One region of the Streptomyces sp. NPDC030143 genome, then DNA from elsewhere that is predicted to be linked to it. Evidence: riboswitches for the same ligand, from Rfam matches in the RefSeq annotation. Region 1 holds a riboswitch; each other region holds the start of a gene.

The links. A riboswitch is a leader RNA that binds a small molecule or an ion and turns the genes downstream of it on or off. The one in region 1 is predicted to bind cobalamin.
Region 2: another riboswitch for cobalamin. It lies ahead of ACZ4YY_RS00365 (cobalamin biosynthesis protein); the one in region 1 lies ahead of ACZ4YY_RS12605 ((2Fe-2S) ferredoxin domain-containing protein).
Region 3: another riboswitch for cobalamin. It lies ahead of ACZ4YY_RS03285 (energy-coupling factor ABC transporter permease); the one in region 1 lies ahead of ACZ4YY_RS12605 ((2Fe-2S) ferredoxin domain-containing protein).
Region 4: another riboswitch for cobalamin. It lies ahead of ACZ4YY_RS32750 (ribonucleoside-diphosphate reductase subunit alpha); the one in region 1 lies ahead of ACZ4YY_RS12605 ((2Fe-2S) ferredoxin domain-containing protein).

What each region holds. Positions count from the first base shown of each region.
Region 1 covers NZ_JBVIAY010000005.1:448,476-451,603, reverse strand. The annotation lists partial or broken gene ACZ4YY_RS12610 (SDR family oxidoreductase) at 68-869, shown strand; gene ACZ4YY_RS12605 ((2Fe-2S) ferredoxin domain-containing protein) at 967-1,401, opposite strand; cobalamin riboswitch at 1,463-1,585, opposite strand; gene ACZ4YY_RS12600 (GHMP family kinase ATP-binding protein) at 1,901-2,824, shown strand; partial or broken gene ACZ4YY_RS12595 (LacI family DNA-binding transcriptional regulator) at 2,905-3,128, opposite strand, start outside.
Region 2 covers NZ_JBVIAY010000001.1:81,945-85,072, reverse strand. The annotation lists gene ACZ4YY_RS00370 (cobyric acid synthase) at 1-406, opposite strand, end outside; gene ACZ4YY_RS00365 (cobalamin biosynthesis protein) at 403-1,347, opposite strand; cobalamin riboswitch at 1,452-1,590, opposite strand; gene ACZ4YY_RS00360 (hypothetical protein) at 1,722-1,943, opposite strand; gene ACZ4YY_RS00355 (inorganic phosphate transporter) at 1,987-3,128, opposite strand, start outside.
Region 3 covers NZ_JBVIAY010000002.1:26,434-29,561, forward strand. The annotation lists gene ACZ4YY_RS03280 (energy-coupling factor ABC transporter substrate-binding protein) at 1-377, opposite strand, end outside; gene ACZ4YY_RS03285 (energy-coupling factor ABC transporter permease) at 374-1,075, opposite strand; cobalamin riboswitch at 1,106-1,288, opposite strand; gene ACZ4YY_RS03290 (ATP-binding protein) at 1,371-1,820, opposite strand; gene ACZ4YY_RS03295 (PP2C family protein-serine/threonine phosphatase) at 2,050-3,128, opposite strand, start outside.
Region 4 covers NZ_JBVIAY010000028.1:68,775-71,902, reverse strand. The annotation lists gene mctP (monocarboxylate uptake permease MctP) at 1-1,051, shown strand, start outside; adenosylcobalamin-variant (AdoCbl-variant) riboswitch at 1,378-1,476, shown strand; gene ACZ4YY_RS32750 (ribonucleoside-diphosphate reductase subunit alpha) at 1,613-3,128, shown strand, end outside.

The DNA of each region.
Region 1 (3,128 bases):
GAGCGCACGGCGCGGTCCGGGCGAATCCGGTTGCCCGGCCGGGCCGCGATGGCGGACGATCCCGGACGTGACCACGCACAGCAGCCAGGAACGCCGCGGACCCGGTCGGCCCCGCCCGTCGGGGCGTCCGGTCGCCCTGGTCACCGGGGTGGGGCGCACCGTCGGCATCGGCGCGGGCATCGCCCGCCGGCTGTCCGCCTCCGGATGGGACATCGCCTACACCTACTGGACCCCCTACGACGCGCGCATGCCGTGGGGCGGCGAGCCCGGCGCGACCGAGGCGATCGCCGACGACCTCGGCGGGCACGGGGCCGCCACCACGGCCGTCGAGGCGGACCTCGCCGACCCGGAGGCCGGCCCGGGTCTTCGACGAGGTCGAGGACAGGTCGGGCGGCATCACGGCCCTGGTGATGTGCCACTGCGAGTCGGTCGACTCCGGTCTGCTCGACACCACCGTCGAGAGCTTCGACCGGCACTTCGCGGTCAACGCCCGCGCCACCTGGCTGCTGATCCGCGAGTTCGGCCGGCGGTTCGCCGCCGCACCGGGCACCGGCCGGATCGTCTCCCTCACCAGCGACCACACGGTCGGCAACCTTCCCTACGGTGCGAGCAAGGGCGCCCTGGACCGCATCACCCTGGCCGCCGCGCACGAGTTCGCCCACCTCGGCGTCACCGCCAACGTCGTCAACCCGGGACCGGTGGACACCGGTTGGATGACCGAGGAGGTGCGCGCCGCCGTGATCGGCCGGACCCCGCTCGACCGGCTCGGCACCCCGCAGGACACCGCCCACCTCGTCGACTTCCTCTGCTCGCCGCAGGGCCAGTGGGTCAACGGCCAGCTCCTGATGAGCAACGGCGGCTTCGCGTAGGGCTCGCCCTCCGGACGAGGGGCCTCCCGCGCGTCGGGAGAGCCCGCGCTTCCCGGCGGCGGTCGTCGGATCCGAGGACCGCCGCGCGCCTCGGACCTCAGGAGGCCGTGCGGCGCCCTGGCGGGGTGAAGACGTACAGCTCGAGGATGTCCGGCAGCGGGGCCAGGCCGGGGCCGCCCGCGCGCACCCAGGCGGCGATGTCCTCGGTCGCGTCGGGGTCGTTGACGAGTCCCAGCCACACGGGACGTGCCCCCGCGGCCCGGCCGGCGGCGGAGGGCTGTACCACGACGACGTTGGCCTGGTCGCACACGTCGAGGCAGGCGGAGATGCGCACGGGCACCTGCGCGCGCAGACGGGCGGTCTGCGCCGCGTGATCGACCCCGGTCACCTTGGGACTGCCGCAGCAGCAGTCCCGGCACACGACGACCCGGCACGGTGCCGTCCCGGCCGCCCGCGCGGGCGCCTCGTCGCCGGACGCCTCGTCGCCGGACGCCCCGTCGCCGAACGCCCCGTCGGCCGTTGTCCCGTTCATACCGGGCCCGCCCCTCTCCGGGGAGATCCGCCCCGGTGTCCGTCGAGGAGGCGACGACGTGAGTCTCCTGGCTCTCGGGGCGAGGCTCGTCCCGGCCTTCCCGCCCCGTCCGGGGGCGGTGGCCTGTCGGGATCCGCTCGCCGATCACAGTGGCGGGACCGCGCCGGATTCGCACCGGCTTCCTCGGACCGCCGTCGCCCTGTCGTCGGCCATCATCCCCCATCCGCCGCTCGCCCCCACCCCCGGGTGGCACCCCGCGCGGAGTCGACGGCCGACCCGTCGGAAGGACGCGGCACCCGCCCTGCGGCGCGGGGCACGGTGGTGCCTATGCTCGGGCGTGCAGTCGGCTCACGCCCCCGTCCGACCGGAACTGCGGGGGCCGCGACGCAAGAGGGAACCTCGTGGACGGGTCGGCGGTACGGACGGCGGCACGGTGTGCGCGTGAAAACCTCCCTCCCCTTTCCGGTGCCTGTCGGGGCTCGTGACCAGGAGGTCGGACGTGATCGTGCCCGCGCAGGTTCCCGCCACGCTCGCCGGGGAGCGGGGCGGGACCCGCACCCCGGCGAGCGGTACCGTCTCCGGTGTCTGCCACGGCACCCTGGGCGAGCTGTACCAGGGCCCGCTGCGGGCGGGCGGCGATCCCGACATCGCGCTGGTGTCCTTCCCCGTGGACCGTCATGCCTGGGTGCACTTCACCCCGGGCTCGGAGCCGCCGAACCTGCTGCCGCTCGGGGAGAAGGCGGCGAAGGCCGCCCGGATCTTCCTGGAGCGCTTCGGACTCGACCTGCCGCCGGGCCGCTGGAGCACCCACTCCGAGCTGAAGGTGGGCGTGGGCATGGCCAGTTCGACAGCCGACATCGTGGCGACCCTGCGCTGTCTGTTCCGGCTGTTCGCCCTGCGGTACGACGCGGACGTGGTCCTCGGCGTCCTGGCGGCGATCGAACGGGCCGACAGCGTGTTCCTCGACGAGTTCGCCCTGCACCTCAGCGGCCGCCACCGGGTGGTCCGCCGGCTCGGCACCGACATCGGCTTCCACACCGCCTTCGTCACCGAGCCGGGCACGGTGGACACCGCCGCCGTCACCGCTCCGCTGCTGGAGCACTACCGGCGGCGCGGGGAGGAGTACCAGCGGTGCCTGACCGATCTGCTGAAGGCCTTCGACTCGGGCGACCCGGCGGCCGTGGCACGGGCGGCGACCAGCAGCGCCGCGCTCTCCCAGGAGGTGCTGCCCAAGGCCACGTTCGAGCGGGTGCTGGGCCACCGGGAGCGGTTCGGCGCCGACGGCGTCTTCGTCGCCCACACGGGGTGCCTGGTCGGCTACCTCTTCCGCCGTCGCCCCGGTCCCGACGTCAAGTCCGACCTGTCGGCCTTCTTCCACTCGCTCGGCCACCAGTGCTCGTTCGCCCGAGGTGGGTACGGGTGATCCACCCTCCTCGCCGACACCCCGGGGGTTCCCGGCCTCGTCCGGCTCATCCGCTCGCAGGGTCCGGTCCGGTGCGGCCGTCATCGTTCGCCGTCGGCGCGGCGCCCGCGTCCCGGAGGCCTGCGGGCCGCCGGGGGCGCGGTCGAGGCGCGGACGGCGAGGTCGACCGGCGGGTCGTCGACCGGCGGCGGTTGCGCGTCCGGCTGCTCGATGGCCTGCACCGGCAGGCGCAGTCCCGCGCGGGCCACGGTGTCGAACGGCTGGCGCACCGTGGTCAACGGCGGGGCGACGTACGCGGCGAGGG
Region 2 (3,128 bases), on a different contig from region 1:
CCCCCTCACAGATCACCGCGTCATACGTGCCCCGCAGTTCGGCGAGGCAGTCCAGCACCGTCCCCAGCAGTTCGCGCTGGCGTCCGCCGTGGTACCCGCGTGCGCTCAGCTCGCCGACGGGCTTGCCGAGCAGCACGACCTGACTGCTGCGCTCGCCCCCGGGCTTGAGGAGCACCGGGTTCATCAGCGCGGTCGGCTCGACCCGGCAGGCCTGTGCCTGCATGGCCTGCGCCCGCCCGATCTCGGCGCCCTCCCGCGTCACGAACGAGTTCAGCGACATGTTCTGCGCCTTGAACGGCGCGACCTTCACCCCCTGCCGCACCAGCCACCGGCAGATCCCGGCGGTGACGACGCTCTTGCCGGCGTCGGAGGTGGTGCCGGCCACGAGGAGACCCCCACCGGTCATCGCGTACGCCCCCTTGTCAGTAGCCGCCCGGCGACCGTCACGCCGAGCGCGAGCAGACCGACACGGCGGGAGAGCCGTGCGGCGCGTTCGATGTCGTGCGCGACGACGGGCCGCCCCGCCGCCCCGTTGAGCACCGGCCGGTGTTCGACCCGGCCGCCGTAGGAGAGCGTCCCGCCCAGCCGCACCCCGAGGGCGCCCGCGAAGGACGCCTCCACGGGACCGGCGTTGGGGCTGGGATGCCGGCGGGCATCGGCCCGCCACGCCCGCACGGCCCCCCGCGGATCGTCCCCGGCGACGGCCGCCAGGACGGCCGTCAGCCGCGCCCCCGGCCAGCCGGCGACGTCGTCGAGCCGGGCCGAGGCCCAGCCGTAGCGGCGATGGCGTGGCGACCGGTGCCCGACCATGGCGTCGAGGGTGTTCACGGCGCGGAAGCCGAGCAGCCCCGGCACCCCGGCGACGGCCCCCCACACCAGCGCCCCCACCACCGCGTCGGAGGTGTTCTCGGCGACGGACTCGACGACCGCGCGGGCGATCCCGTCGGCGTCCAGGGCCTGCGGGTCCCGCCCGCACAGGTGCGGCAGCCGGGCCCGCGCCGTCTCCACGTCGCCGGTCTCCAGCGCCCGTCCGATGGTCCGGGCCTCGCGCACCAGGGAACTCCCGCCGACGACGGCCCAGGTGGCGACTCCGGTCAGGGCGACGGAGGCGGTGGGGGAGGTACGCGCCGCGCGCGCGGCGACGGCACCCAGCGCGACGGCACCCCCGGCGCACACCGCGGTGTGCAGCGCGCCCCACCCCCGGTGGTCCCGCCACAGCACCCGTTCCACGGCGCCCGCGGCCCGCCCGAACGCGGCGACCGGATGCCCCCGGCGGGGATCGCCGAACAGCAGGTCGCCGAGGAGGCCGGCGGCGGCGCCGTACGCGAAGGCGCGATCGGCCCGCATCGGCTCAGCCGACCGCGGGGTGGCGGAGGGGAGTTGCGGCGCTTGACCTCGAACGGCAGCCGAGCATGGCGGTATGTCCTCACTCAGGGTGTCCACGCCCTGGTTCGACGAGACCGGCGGTGAGAGTTCCTGGCTCCCGGGGGGCAACCCCCGGTGACAGTGGCGGGACCGCGCCGGACTCGCACCGGCTTCCTCTCTTGCCGCCGTACATGGCCCCGGCAGTCCACCACGGCCCCGGAAGGGCCGTCAACTTGCCGTTGACCTGCGCGAGGAGAGTGTGCAGAACCCCACACGCGGGTGTAGGCCGGGCACGAAAAGGCGGGGTGGGGGACGGAGAACCGTCCCGCACCCCGCCCACGCAGGAGCGTCGTGCGTCAGGCGACGATCAGGGAGATCCCGTACGCCACCGCCGCCGCGCAGGCCGCGAAGCAGGCGTAGGCCGCGGTGACCGCGAGGGCCGCCGACTCGCCCTGGGCGGCGGCGCGCTCGCGGCGCGACAGGCCCGTGATGCCGAGGGTGAACAGGCCGACGAGGGCCACGGTGACCACGAGGCTGACGCCGAAGACGGAGCCGAGGGCAGCCCAGTCGATCTTCATGGTGATTCCTTCTTGAGCGGGTGCGGAACCGGGTGCGCGCAGTTCAGACGGTGGTGGTGGCGGCCGGCGGGGCCGGCTCGGCGGCCGTGGGGGCGGCGATCGTGGCCGTCAGGCCCGCCTCGGCCACCGGGCCCGCCGGGGGCGGCGTCACGGCGGCGATCGCCTGGGTCACCACGCCGGCCGGCTCGTCCGAGTCGTTGACGTTGGTGTGGTCGACGACCTCGCGACGGGAGATCTTCCAGATCGCGGCGCTGGAGCCGACGAGGAAGACCGCCACCAGGGCCGTGCCCCAGTCGCCGAAGCCGGTCACGTACTCGGCGAGCGCGCCCACCAGGGCCGCGGCCGGGAGGGTCAGACCCCAGGCGACGAACATCCGGGTGGCGGTGGACCAGCGGACGACACCGCCCTTGCGGCCCAGGCCCGCGCCCATCACCGCACCGGAGACCGAGTGGGTGGTGGAGAGGGAGAAGCCCAGGTGGGAGGAGGCCAGGATGACGGTGGCCGCGCTGGTCTGGGCGGCGAAGCCCTGCTGCGGCTGGAGGTCGGTCAGGCCCTTGCCCATGGTGCGGATGATGCGCCAGCCGCCGAGATAGGTGCCCAGCGCGATGGCGACGCCCGCGGAGAGGATGACCCACAGGGGCGGGTCGGAGTCGGGGGCGACGGCACCGCCGGCGACCAGGGCGAGGGTGATGATGCCCATCGTCTTCTGCGCGTCGTTGGTGCCGTGGGCCAGGGAGACCAGGCCGGCGGAGGCGATCTGGCCGGCGCGGTAGCCCTTCTCGGCGGCCTTGCCGTCGGCCTTCTTGCCGAGGGTGTACGTCAGCCGGCTCGCGAGCATCGCGGCGACGCCCGCGACCAGCGGTGCCGCGATCGCCGGGATCAGCACCTTGGTGACCAGCACGTCGCCGTGCACCGCGCCGACGCCCGCCGAGGCGATGGTGGCGCCGATCAGACCGCCCATGAGGGCGTGCGAGGAGCTGGAGGGGAGCCCGACCAGCCAGGTGAGCAGGTTCCAGAGGATCGCGCCGACCAGCGCCGCGAAGATGACCTCGGGACGGATACCGGTCTCGTCGACGAGACCCTTGGAGATCGTGTTGGCGACCTCCACGGAGAGGAAAGCACCCACAAGGTTGAGGACGGCGGACATGGCCACCGCGACCTTGGGCTTGAGTGCGCCGGTCGAAA
Region 3 (3,128 bases), on a different contig from region 1:
GTCCGTTCCGCCACGGACGCCCCGGCCTCGGGCTCCTTCGCCGCCGGGACGTCCTCGGCCGGCAACTCGGCCCGCGCGCGCTGTTCGCCCTGGCGCCGCCCGCGCCGCAGCCCGAAGTAGTAGGCGAGGACACCCGCGCCGAGGGCGGCCTGGACCGCGAACAGCGCCGACTCGATTTCGCCCGACGGGGGCTCGTACAGCGGTGAGAACCACGGCTCGTAGTCCGGCTCGAGCTCGGTGATCGCCGTCTGCGCCTCGCCGTCGGAGCCCGCGAAGGGCTCCTCCTTGTGGTCGCCCAGCCCGAGGGCCAGGGGCAGCACGGCGAGCGCCAGCACCGCGAGCAGCAGCAGGAGGTTGATCTTCGTGTTCCGCTTCACCGGGCCGCCGCCTCCGTTCCGGCCGGGGCCTGCCGGCCCGTCACGAGCACGCCCAGACGCGTCAGTTCGCCCTTGCTGGACTGCACCAGCAGACGCATCACCAGCACCGTGAGCAGGCCCTCGCTCACCGCGAGCGGGATCTGCGTGACGGCGAAGATGGACCCGAACTTGCCCAGGGCGCCCAGGAACCCGCTGCCCGGGTCGGGGAACGCGAGCGCCAACTGCACGCTGGTGACGCAGTACGTGGACAGGTCGGCGACGAACGCCCCGAAGAACACCGCGACCATCAGCGGCACGCCGTAGCGCCGCAGCAGCCGGTACATGCCGTAACCGGCCCACGGGCCGACGATCGCCATCGAGAAGACGTTCGCGCCGAGCGTGGTCAGGCCGCCGTGCGCGAGCAGCAGCGCCTGGAAGAGCAGGGTGATGGTGCCCAGCACCGCCATGATCGGCGGCCGGAACAGGATCGCGCCCAGGCCGGTGCCGGTGGGGTGCGAGCAACTGCCGGTGACGGAGGGCAGCTTCAGCGCGGACAGGACGAACGTGAAGGCCCCGGAGGCACCGAGGAGCAGCGTGCTCTCCGGGTGCTCCCGCACCTCACGTTGGAGCGAGCGGACTCCGTGGACGACGAACGGCGCCGACGCGACGCCCCAGGCGACCGCGTGCACCGGAGGCAGGAAACCCTCGGCAATGTGCATGGCTCAGCAGACCCTCTCCAGCACCTCGTGGATGGTTGACGCGCCTTGGCCGGTCTCCTGGCTGACGGGTACCACCGCCCGTACTCCGCCTTCCCGGGTCCGAGGACCCAGTGGCCGCCCGCGAGGGCCGGAGCCGGACTTCCCGATCACAGTGGCGAGGGCCGCACCGGCATCACACCGGATTTCCCGTTCACCAAGGCGTGGTGACAGTAGTGCCCGTACAGGGGTGGTGACAAGCGGCAACGGGGGCGCGCGGACGGTGTCCGGCGGCTCACACCCCGGCGCACACGTCGCCTCAGCGGGGTTCCGGGACGGCCGGGGAGAGGCCCGGCGCCCAGGCGAGGACGGTGACGGTGGTGCCCCGGCCGGCCTCGGTGTCGACGGCGAACTCGTTCACCAGTCTGCGGGCCCCGCTCAGGCCCATGCCGAGGCCCCCGCCGGTGGTGTAGCCGTCGGTCATCGCCAGGTCGAGGTCGCCGATTCCGGGGCCGGTGTCGGTGAAGGCAAGTCTCAGGCCGCGTCGGCCGTCGTCGTCCTGCGGAGCGATCTCGACGTACCCGCCGCCGCCGTGGACCAGGGTGTTGCGGGCCAGCTCGCTGGCCGCGGTGACCAGCTTGGTCTGCTGCACGAGACCGAAGCCGAGGCCCGCGGCGGCCTGCCGCACCCGATGGCGCACCCAGCCCAGATCCGCGTCCGAACCGATCGGCAGCGTGGCCGCGAGGACGTGTCCCGGGACCGGGGTCACGTGACCGCTTCCCGGCCCGCTGCGCGGGTGGCCGGGCCCGCCGGACGTCCGCTCCCGTGCGGGTGGGAGATGAGCGTTGTTCGTCGCGACACCTGCATCGTCTCCCTGCGCACGGAACCGTGCGGCTGCCGGGCGGCACGCCTCCGGCTGATCGTTGCCGTATGACAAACATTAGCGTCGGGGTGCGGTGCGAACAACAGCGGCCGTCCGGCGGGCCGGGGGCTTCGGATCAGCGTCCGCGCCAGTCCAGGCAGACCACCAGGGCGTCGTCGTCCGGGGAGGGCCGGCCACGGTGGACGGTGAGCTCGCGCAGGATGGCGCCCGGCACGTCGGCGGCCGGCAGCAGTCGGGTGGCGGCGATCGCCCGGGCCAGCGCGCCGTCCCCGAACGCCTCGCCGCCGGGGGAGGCCGCCTCGTGGACGCCGTCGCTGACGAAGACGAGGCGGTCGCCCGGCTCGACGCGGAACTCCTGCGTGACGTAGTCGGTCTCCTCGAACATGCCCAGCGGCAACTGGGCCTCGAAATGCACCCGTTCCACGGTCCTGTCGCGCAGCCGCAGCAACTGCGGGGACCCGGCGTCGACCGCCCGGACCAGGCCGGTGACGAGGTCGAAGTCGAGCATCAGCACCGACAGGAAGCACCGGCCCCGGTAGTGCGAGTAGACGGCCTGGTCGGCCAGGGCGGCCTGGTCGTCGAGGGGGATGCCGGCCCGGCGCGCGTTGCGCAGCGCGTTGACGGCCAGGTTCGTCAGCAGGGAGGCCTCGATGCCCTCCCCCATGCCGTTGGTGACGTACAGCATCAGACGGTCCGCCGTCGCCGACCAGTCGAAGTTGTCGCCGAAGATGGCGTAGGCGGGCTCGAGCTGCGCGCCCAGCTCGTACTCGGGGCGGGCACAGGAGCGGCCGGGCAGCAACTGCCACTGCATCTCCGCGGCCAGCGTGAGCCGGTCCCTGCGCCGGGCCTGGAAGTACAGGTCCGTGTCCCGCTCCGCGACGACCACCTCGTGCCCGAGCACCTGGGCGATCTCGGCCAGCTCGCCCACCACGTCCCGCGGCTGGTCGCCCCCGGGCAGCGTCACCGTCAGCACGCCGAGCCGGTCGCCGCGGACGGAGACCGGCAGGTGCACCCGCACCGGAGCGCCCTGGCGGACGGGCTCCACATACGGCTCCTGCGCGCAGAAGGCCCGGCCGGCCGGACTGTCGTGCACGGGCACCGGCTCCAGGGTGTGCGGCAGCTCGGACACCGGTCGCAGCACCGTCAGGCCGTAGTCGGCCAGGAACAGCTCGACGGACTCCGCCGTGTACTGCT
Region 4 (3,128 bases), on a different contig from region 1:
GTCGGGTCTGCGGGCTCCCGCGCTGATCGCGTTCGTGAAGGACACGCTGATCTACCTCGTCATCGCGGTCGCGATCATCTACATCCCGATCAAGCTGGGCGGCTTCGACGACATCTTCGCCAAGGCGGGCGAGAAGTACGCCGCGGCCGGCGCGGGCGGTCTGATCCCGGCCGAGGCGGGCCAGTGGACGTACGCCACCCTGGCCTTCGGTTCGGCGCTCGCGCTCTTCATGTACCCGCACTCGATCACGGCGACGCTGTCCTCCAAGAGCCGTGAGGTGATCCGCCGCAACACCACGATCCTGCCGCTGTACTCCCTGATGCTGGGCCTGCTCGCCCTGCTCGGCTTCATGGCGATCGCGGCGGGTGTGAAGGTGACCAACGGCCAGCTGGCCATCCCGCAGCTGTTCGAGAACATGTTCCCGGACTGGTTCGCGGGCGTCGCCTTCGCGGCGATCGGCATCGGCGCGCTCGTCCCCGCGGCCATCATGTCGATCGCGGCGGCGAACCTCTTCACCCGCAACGTCTACAAGGACTTCATCAAGCCGGACGCGACGCCCGAGCAGGAGACGAAGGTCTCCAAGCTGGTCTCGCTGCTGGTGAAGGTGGGCGCCCTGGCCTTCGTCCTGACCATGGACAAGACGGTCGCCATCAACTTCCAGCTCCTCGGCGGCATCTGGATCCTGCAGACCTTCCCGGCCCTGGTCGGCGGCCTGTTCACCCGCTGGTTCCACCGCTGGGCGCTGCTCGCCGGCTGGGCGGTCGGCATGGTCTACGGCACGGTCGCCGCGTACGGTGTCGCCTCCCCGACCCAGAAGCACTTCGGCGGCTCGTCGAAGGAGATCCCGGGCATCGGCGAGATCGGCTACATCGGTCTGACGGCGTTCGTGCTCAACCTGGTCGTCACCGTGGTCCTCACCTTCGCCTTCAGGGCCGCCGGCGCCCCCGACGGCATCGACGAGACCAGGCCGGAGGACTACACGGCCGACGCCGGCGACCCCGGCGTCGAGATCGAACTCCCGCCGGCCACGGCGGGCACGCCCACGCATTAGGGGTCCGTGCACCATGAGCGCCCGATCGGGCCGCGTGGTCCGGTGACGTGCACCGCCGCGTCGCCAGGCCGCGCGGCCCAGGGGGCACAGTGCACCGACCGATGGTCCCGTCACCCCGCAGCGGGCCGCCGGCAGCAGGACTGACGGCGGCCCGTTGTCGTGAACACTCACCCCATGGACATGCTCATCGCAGAAGCGGAGCCCGCCGAGTACGCCGCCCTCGGCGACCTCACTCTCCTCACCTACGAACTGACGCTCTGAAACCAGCGCGACACAACATCTGGGGGTGGCATCGCGCCCCGACACAAGATGTATGCTCATGCTCGCTGTCGCCGCAGGGGAATCCGGTGCGAATCCGGAACTGTCCCGCAACGGTGTACTTGCGTGTTTCCGCACGCCTGTTCAGTCCGAGGTCCTGCCGACAGCGCACCCGGCCGTCCGGTCCGGGTGCCCTGACGTCCGGGCCTCGCGGAATGGGCCGGTGGACGCGACGCCGCGTGCGCTCGTGTGCTGCCCCCCGCCCTTCGCAAGGCCCCGTGCCCAGCGAGGGAGAGCCCCCACGTGACCATCGCGCCAGCCGATCCGGCTTCCGTCACCGCGCCGGAGAACGACGGTCCCGGTGCCGCGCTGCTGCGGACCCTGACCGAGCTGACCGCCGACCTCCCCGACGCCGACCCCGGCCGGGTCGCCGCCGCCGCGCTGCGCGGCCGGTCCGCACGGGCGGACGAGACGGAGCTGCGCGAGCTGGCCACGGAGGCGGCCGCCGGCCTGATCTCGGAGGACCCCGCCTACTCGAAGCTGGCCGCCCGGCTGCTGACCGTCGGCATCCGCGCCGAGGCCGCCGCGCAAGGCGTCACCTCGTTCACCGAGTCGGTCGCCGTCGGCCACCGCGAGGGCCTCGTCGCCGACCGCACCGCCGCGTTCGTCCGGCTCCACGCGGCCCGTCTCGACGCGTTGGTCGACCCGGCGGCCGACGACCGCTTCGGCTACTTCGGCCTGCGCACACTCCACAGCCGCTACCTGCTGCGCCACCCCCTCACCCGCAAGGTGATCGAGACGCCCCAGCACTTCCTGCTGCGGGTGGCGAGCGGTCTGGCCGAGGACGACACGGCACGGTCGGTCGACGAGGTGTCCGCGCTCTACGGGCTCATGAGCCGGCTGGACTACCTCCCCTCCTCCCCCACGCTGTTCAACTCCGGCACCCGGCACCCGCAGATGTCGTCCTGCTACCTCCTCGACTCCCCGCTGGACGAACTGGACTCCATCTACGACCGCTACCACCAGGTGGCCCGCCTCTCCAAGCACGCCGGCGGCATCGGACTGTCGTACTCCCGCATCCGCTCCCGGGGGTCGCTGATCCGGGGCACCAACGGGCACTCCAACGGCATCGTGCCGTTCCTGAAGACCCTGGACGCCTCCGTGGCCGCCGTGAACCAGGGCGGCCGGCGCAAGGGCGCGGCGGCCGTCTACCTGGAGACCTGGCACTCCGACATCGAGGAGTTCCTGGAGCTGCGCGACAACACCGGTGAGGACGCCCGCCGCACGCACAACCTCAACCTCGCGCACTGGGTGCCGGACGAGTTCATGCGCCGAGTGAACGCCGACGAGCAGTGGTCGCTGTTCTCCCCGGCGGACGTACCGGAGCTGGTGGACCTGTGGGGCGACGAGTTCGACGCGGCCTACCGCAGGGCGGAGGCGGAGGGGCTGGCGCGCCGGACGCTCCCGGCCCGTGAGCTGTACGGCCGGATGATGCGCACCCTCGCGCAGACCGGCAACGGCTGGATGACCTTCAAGGACGCCGCCAACCGCACGGCGAACCAGACGGCCGAGCCGGGTCACGTCATCCACTCCTCCAACCTCTGCACGGAGATCCTGGAGGTCACGGACGACGGGGAGACGGCGGTCTGCAACCTCGGTTCGGTCAACCTCGGCGCGTTCGTCGTCGACGGGGACATCGACTGGGAGCGGCTGGACGAGACCGTCCGCACGGCCGTCGCCTTCCTCGACCGCGTCGTCGACATCAACTTCTACCCGACCGAGCAGGCGGGCCGTTCCAACGCCCGCTGGCGCCCCGTCG